2 regions of the Paenibacillus sp. FSL W8-0187 genome follow, and region 2 is predicted to be linked to the other one. Evidence: riboswitches for the same ligand, from Rfam matches in the RefSeq annotation. Region 2 holds a riboswitch; the other holds the start of a gene.

Region 1 (3,533 bases), 790 kb from region 2:
TCAAGGCGTGATCTCGTTCCGGGCTTACATGGGGGATCCCGAACGACCGCTTGAAGCGGAGGATATTCAGGTGACAAATCGTCTGCTGCTGGGCGTATCGGTATTGTTTACGTTACTGGGTACCGTGGTGCTTGGACTTGTGGCCGCAGCAGGAGGAAGCTTATGGATATGAGGATTACCCTGCATTTGGTCCGTCATGGCCGCACGTTGTGGAACGAGGAGCGCCGTTATCTCGGTCACGAGGATCAGGGGATTCTGGTGGAAGGAAGACAGCAGCTCCTCCCGCTGCGGGAAAGGTTTTGTACCAAGCAGTTCGTCCGGATCTATTGCAGTGATCTCCTTCGATGCAGGCAGACGCTGAATGTTATCTTACCGGATTCAACAAAGTCCGCTATTCCTGATGATGAAGATCCGGGCAGGTTTATTCCAGGTGTCGAGTATGATCCGCGGCTGCGTGAGCTCGATTTCGGGGATTGGGAGGGGAACACCTACGAGGACTTGAAGTCGGATATCTCCTATCGGCGCTGGATTGATAACCCCGCAGAAGTTGCGCCGCCAAATGGGGAGAGCTGGGAAGCGTTCTGTTCCCGGATTCAGGCATTCTTGACCGGATTGTATTTGGATTTGAAGGAACTGTTGCATGTGGAGGAAGATCCGGATACCCTTGTGCAGGCAGAGGCAGAGGCAGAGGCAGAGGCAGAGGCAGAGGCAGAGGCAGAGGCAGAGGCAGAGGCAGAGGCAGAGGCAGAGGCAGAGGCAGAGGCAGAGGCAGAGGCAGAGGCAGAGGCAGAGGCAGAGGCAGAGGCAGCCGGTTATGGTTGTGGGACACAGAGGGCCGAGTTGGATGTGCTTGTGGTCACCCATGGGGGCGTCATCCGGCAGATCGCGGCAGCTACCCTTCCGCATACGGAATTCTGGGAAACGCAAGTGTCACCGGGCGAGGAGCTCAAGCTGCAATTGACATGGGATGGAGACCGCTGGGAAGGCGTGCGGTTAAGCGAATAAATGAAATCGTATGATATCGGTGCGGAATGGGCGATAACGGGATAAATCCGTATCATAAGGCATTTGAAATGACCGATTCTTTCGGTTGTAAGAGGAAGGTTTATCGCCTATAATTTTGGGCAGAGAAACCATGCTTGGCCTAACATACATAAATTCATATTATTTGCGAGGGTCCCGGATAGAAGGCGTTGTTGCCTTCTGCCGGGTTAATAGGGAAGCCGGTGCAAGTCCGGCACGGTCCCGCCACTGTGAAGCAGGGACTTCTTCATATGCCACTGAGCCATAGCGCTTGGGAAGGCGGAGAAGTCGTTACAGCCTGCAAGTCAGGAGACCTGCCCTCGGCGAATGAATGACGGTCCTTCGAGGAGAGGATTACGTTTGCCGGACCCATGCAGCATGTGTGGGCGGAAGTTTAAGGCGCTATCTGTGAACGGTTATCCAGATGTCCTTATGTTAAAACGTAATCCCTGAGTCCTTGTTTACGAGGAGTCAGGGATTTTTGCTTTTCTTTGGAGTATGACGATTGATGTTTTTCTCCCGGTAAGGATCGGTTGAAGGAATGTAAACTCGAAAGCGCCAGGTTCTCAATTATGCATAGGGGGATTTCAAGAGATGAAAGCATTAAACAAAACATGGTCCGTACTTCTAGTAGCCATACTGATGGCTCTGGCCTTGATTGGCTGTGGAGACAAAGAAGCGGCGCCGAAGGATACCACGCAGCCTGCACAGCAGGAAGAGCAGAATAACGAAGCGCCGGCGGGTTCCGGCGAAGAGCTTAAAACGACGTATCCGCTGACCGTTAAGGATTCAACCGGGGTTGAAATGACGTTTGAGAAAGCTCCGGCCAAAATTGCATCCCTGACACCGTCCGAGACGGAAAAACTGTTCGCTTTGGGCCTGGATGAGGAAATCGTTGGCGTGTCCGATAATGACGATTATCCGGAAGCAGCCAAATCCAAGCCTAAATTGGGCGGGTTCCAAGTGAATGAAGAGGCTATTATTGCAGCCGATGCCGATGTGGTATTTGCGGCTTCGATGAATGCTCAGAATGCCGAGAAATTGCGTGAGCTTGGCGTTACCCTGTTCGTCAATGATCCGAAAACCATTGATGCCGTGATGGAGAACATCGAACTGATCGGACAAATTACGGACCGTCAAGCGGAGGCGAAAGCGGTCGTGGATCAGATGAAGCAGGAATTGGCTACCGTTACGGAAGCCGTGAAAGCCGTGAAGGATGAAGACAAGAAGAAAGTGTATGTGGAATTCTCTCCGGGATGGACCGTCGGCAAGGGTGAGTTTATGGATGAGATCATCACCTTAGCTGGCGGCGTCAACGCAGCCGGCGATGCGGAAGGCTGGTTCGAAATCAGTGAGGAAAATATTATTGCTGCGAACCCCGACGTCATTCTGTACACGGACGATGTGGTTGATGAAGCAACCAAGAAAACATTGGATCAGCTGATTAAGGAGCGCGGCGGCTGGGATCAGATCGAAGCCATCAAGAACGATCAGGTCATATCCGTGGATGCGAACCTGCTCAGCCGTCCTGGTCCCCGTGTGACGCAAGGGTTGGTGGAAGTGGCGAAGGCCGTTTATCCGGAACTGATGAATCCATGAGTAAAAAACTTGCAGGATTCGGTGCGGCCGGCATCATCCTATTACTGTTAACCTTGGTTGTCAGTCTCGGAATCGGCTCCGTGCACCTGCCTGTGAGAGAGATTGGGGCGATGCTGCTGCACCGGCTGCCGGGAATCGGCGATTCCATCGTTCCGAGCTGGGAAGCTTCATCCGAGCAAATCCTAATGAAGGTGAGATTGCCGCGCATATTGCTGGGGATGCTCGTAGGAGCCTCCCTGGCCGTCGCCGGAGCCGCCTTTCAAGGGGTATTGCGCAATCCGCTGGCGGATCCGTTTACGCTTGGTGTATCCTCGGGTGCTGCGCTTGGCGCAGCATCCCTGATTTTTTTCGGGATGGAATATTCCTTTGCCGGAGGTTACACGCTGCCGCTTGTAGCGTTTCTGACCGGAGCAGGCACCTTATGGGCGGTTCTGCTGCTGGCGAGGGATCAAGGAAAACTGCCGATCCACGGGCTCATTCTGTCCGGCGTGGTGATGCAGTCGTTTCTGGGCGCCGTCGTTTCCTTTCTGACGGTCATGTCCAAAGATACGGTAAACCAGATCCTGTACTGGACGATGGGGAGCCTGAGCATGCGTGGATGGTCGTATACGGCCATCCTTTTCCCGTATTTTATCGCAGGTTTTATCTACTTATGGAGCAGGTCGCGGGCGCTTAATATTTTGTCGCTGGGGGAACGGCAGGCCGCCCATATGGGCTTGAATGTGGATCGGTTGAAGACCAGCGTGCTCATCGTTGCTACCCTGCTCGCCGCCGCAGCCGTGTCGGTATCCGGCGTGATTGGATTCGTGGGACTTGTGGTACCGCATATGATCCGGCTGATCACCGGCTCCGATTACCGCGTCATTGTTCCACTGTCGGCTCTGGGCGGCGCGATATTCATGGTCTGGTGC
Region 2 (3,533 bases):
CCCAATATATTCTGTAATCCATGCAGCACTGCGCTGATCGCAGATTCTACTGATGATACATCGCCCGTAATGACGAGTGAACCGCTGAAACGGTCGACAAAGCCGATTTGTACGCCAGCCGCCTTTGTAGCGATATCCGCTGCAATGATGGAGGCTTCGCTTGGCGTGATCGTCATAACGCCGATGGACTGATGCGCTTCGTTTCCGAGTCCCAGCTTCTTGTAAATGTCCGGGTTCGGGTTCGCGATAATGTGAGCGAGCGTGACCTGTTTGCCAGGCACATACTCCTGAATCACACGTTGTTTCTCGGCTCCTTGTTCCATACTCCTCATCTCACTCTCGTATCGAAAACACTAAAAGAGGTTGTTCAAAAAGTCCACTTTTGATAAGAAAACCTGCAAAAAAAACAATAAAAGCCCCTTAAAAGTCCATGCGGAATTTTTAAGAAGCCACTTTGCTTTGATTTGTATGCAACACGCCATTGTGTTACTTTCACTATATTTGAATATTGCAAGCGATGTCAATACGAAATCCGTCAAATTTCGACTCGATCTTAGAATTGAAACATTTTGTTCAAAATTTGAAGCACGTCCTCTGCCGTAGGAACGCGTGGATTTGTTGCCGTGCATCCGTCTTTCAGCGCGCCTTCGGCGATCGACTCTCTCATCTCTCCAAACAGCGATTGATCCACACCGCATTCGCGCAGCGTTTGCGGCATATTCAATTGCTTCTGCAGCTGTTTGATTGCCTGTACGAGACTACGGACGCCGCTCTTGGCATTTGGTGCGGATAACCCCAAGCTTTTGGAAATTTCGGCATACCGAACCGCCGCTCTATTGCTTTCTTCCTTGCCGTAACCCGGCTTGTAATCGGCATTAAATTCGATGACATGCGGAAGAAGAATCGCATTCATGCGTCCGTGGGCAATTTTGAATTTGGCTCCCGCCACATGCGCGATCCCATGATTCAATCCCAGAGACGCAATATTAAACGCCATACCCGCGATGCAGGATGCATTATGCATTTTTTCACGCGCCTCAAGATCATTTCCGTCCTTATAAGCTCGCGGCAAATAAGCAAAGACCAGCTTCATCGCCTTCTCCGCCAGCGCATCGGAGATATCATTGGATTTGGTGGATACATACGCTTCAATGGCATGCGTCAAAACATCCAGTCCGGTATCGGCCGTAATGAAGTCCGGCACGCTTTTGACGAGCTCAGGATCGAGAATCGCTTCTTGCGGCAGCATGTCATCGGATACAAGCGGATATTTGATGTTTTTTTCTTTGTCGCTGATAACGGAGAATGACGTAACTTCAGAACCCGTCCCGCTTGTCGTCGGGATTGCAATGAACGGGATATCTCGCTGGTCAAGCAGCTTTTTCGTAAACAGCTTCATCGCTTTAGCGGCATCAATGGCAGAACCGCCGCCAATGGCAATGATTAGATCGGTGTTGAACGCACAGAGCGCCTCGACACCTTCCGTGACGACTTCAATCGGCGGATCAGGCACGATATTGCTGAAAACATATTGCTCGTTACTGCTGTGCAGGCGATCAAACACCATGTTAATCATGCCCGACTTCACCATAAATGGATCCGTGACGATGAACATACGTTTGTTTTGCCACTCTGTTAGACGATCCATCGCGCCTTGCCCCATATAGAGGTCGGCTTTAATCGAAAGTTTATCCATGTAAAGCACCTCCAAGAAGTAATTGCAACAAAAAAAGAGGCCATTCAAAGGGAAATCCCCTTCAAAAGCCTCTTTGCTTGTTATCATGTATGCACGCCATTGTGCAGCTTCTTATCATTTAGTTTTGCATATATACTGTACACCGTCATTCCGATCTTCGTCAACCGCTTCCGGAACTTGTCCTTAGATCAGACACATTAACGGCACGAATTTATAAGTGCCTGTTTAAAAAGGTCGGTCATCAAAAGCGGACTTTTGGAACAACCTCTATCAATAAAAAAAAGGGATATGCACCCCATAGTGCACGTGCTTCTTCGTCCTTGAAGAATCTCCCCGTTTGCGAGCTATACCTCATTGTATATATTCGGCGGCGAACACCCGGCTGTGGCCGACAACATCGTCGGCAGCCTCTGCTGCAATTAAAAAAAGCCTAGCGAGGCGAGAAACGTCACTAGACTTGTAAACCAGCCATTTTCGCCTCGAAATGACTGGTCTCTCCAAAGTTATTAGGCAAAAGACCTGACTTAAGACCGATCATTCGGTCTATCACAGTGGCGGGACCGTGTTGGATTTGCACCAAACTTCCATTACCTATAACTTTTTCTATTGTACATGACGCGAATAGTTGCCCATTCGACATCATTATAGCACAAACGACGCGTTTGGCGATATAAACCTTAAAAAAATGATTGACCGAATGAAACTCAAATAAAATAAAATGCCTCGGGCAGACCAAGGGACGAACGCTGCAGCGTAGATACGGTGAATTGTCTCAGAAAGACAAACAAGGAAATGGTTTTCCCATTCATTTATTCATGATCCATGTCTTCTTCTGCTCAGAGTACCACTTTCTAAGCTGATTAATATGGGCTTGATGATAACGGTTATGGTCGGCCATATGCCATAAACCCCACCGGATGGTGGCTTGCTTTTCATTCTCGTGTCCGAATGTAACGATGCGATCCAGATCGGCATCCGTTAACTGCGTACATACATCCTTCAACATACTGAGTACAACTTCATATTTAGATATAAGCGTGTCCAGAGACATTCCTTTGACCATCGGCAGCCTGTTATGTTCATCGATCATTGGGCCGTATTCATCTATGAATGACTGGGGAAGCGCCTCACCTTTAATCCTATATACCCAGTTCAGGTCGACGTACATGATATGTTTTATTAACTGAGCGGCACTATTGAAATTGTCACAAGGTCCCTTGAAGTCTATTTCCTCTTGGGCCATGCCCTCTGATATGGACTTTAGCCGTTGGCTGTTCTCTCTGACAGCGCTATATAACATTCCCACGATCGTTGACATATTCTCTTCGCCTGGCAAATCGTACAACATCCTAGCACAACCTCCCTTGTTAAAATAAATAGCATCCCAGCCTCACTATTTGGACTTTTGAATTCTTTGTTTCAGTCGTATCGATTTATTCAAGTGCAGAAAAATATGCCTTGTCGCCGGCATGAGCACTAATCCCGCAATCGTTTTGTTTCCCCAGTATTCAAGCAACCACGATGCTTCTTCCTTAACCGCATGCTGTACTTTAAGTTCATGAATTCTTGCCGCTTCAACTTTTTGCTTAAAGTCGCCTGGCAATAAACGGGATATGACTTCACGAGTGTTTCGCCCAACTTCACTTCGATAAGCTAATAAAGAACCAATATCAAGAGCCGCACTCAAATTAGCGATTTCTGCTTCCGTCATTTCATTTCCAGAATGAACATCATCAATGTGGAGTTTCTTGTTCCATTGACCTGAATGCAATACTTGGACATCGTTATTTACGAGCACGCTCATCGTCATGTCTTCAATACGCGTGATATGCCACAT

Evidence for each region. A riboswitch is a leader RNA that binds a small molecule or an ion and turns the genes downstream of it on or off. The one in region 2 is predicted to bind cobalamin.
Region 1: another riboswitch for cobalamin. It lies ahead of MKY48_RS27150 (ABC transporter substrate-binding protein); the one in region 2 lies ahead of MKY48_RS23540 (1-propanol dehydrogenase PduQ).

Annotation. Positions count from the first base shown of each region.
Region 1 is NZ_CP150206.1:6,009,310-6,012,842, reverse strand. Features, by position in the region: gene cbiB (adenosylcobinamide-phosphate synthase CbiB) at 1-172, shown strand, start outside; gene MKY48_RS27155 (histidine phosphatase family protein) at 163-1,005, shown strand; cobalamin riboswitch at 1,158-1,360, shown strand; gene MKY48_RS27150 (ABC transporter substrate-binding protein) at 1,618-2,622, shown strand; gene MKY48_RS27145 (iron ABC transporter permease) at 2,619-3,533, shown strand, end outside.
Region 2 is NZ_CP150206.1:5,218,680-5,222,212, forward strand. Features, by position in the region: gene MKY48_RS23535 (BMC domain-containing protein) at 1-323, opposite strand, end outside; gene MKY48_RS23540 (1-propanol dehydrogenase PduQ) at 554-1,696, opposite strand; adenosylcobalamin (AdoCbl) riboswitch at 2,155-2,308, opposite strand; gene MKY48_RS23545 (DinB family protein) at 2,502-3,044, opposite strand; gene MKY48_RS23550 (DinB family protein) at 3,090-3,533, opposite strand, start outside.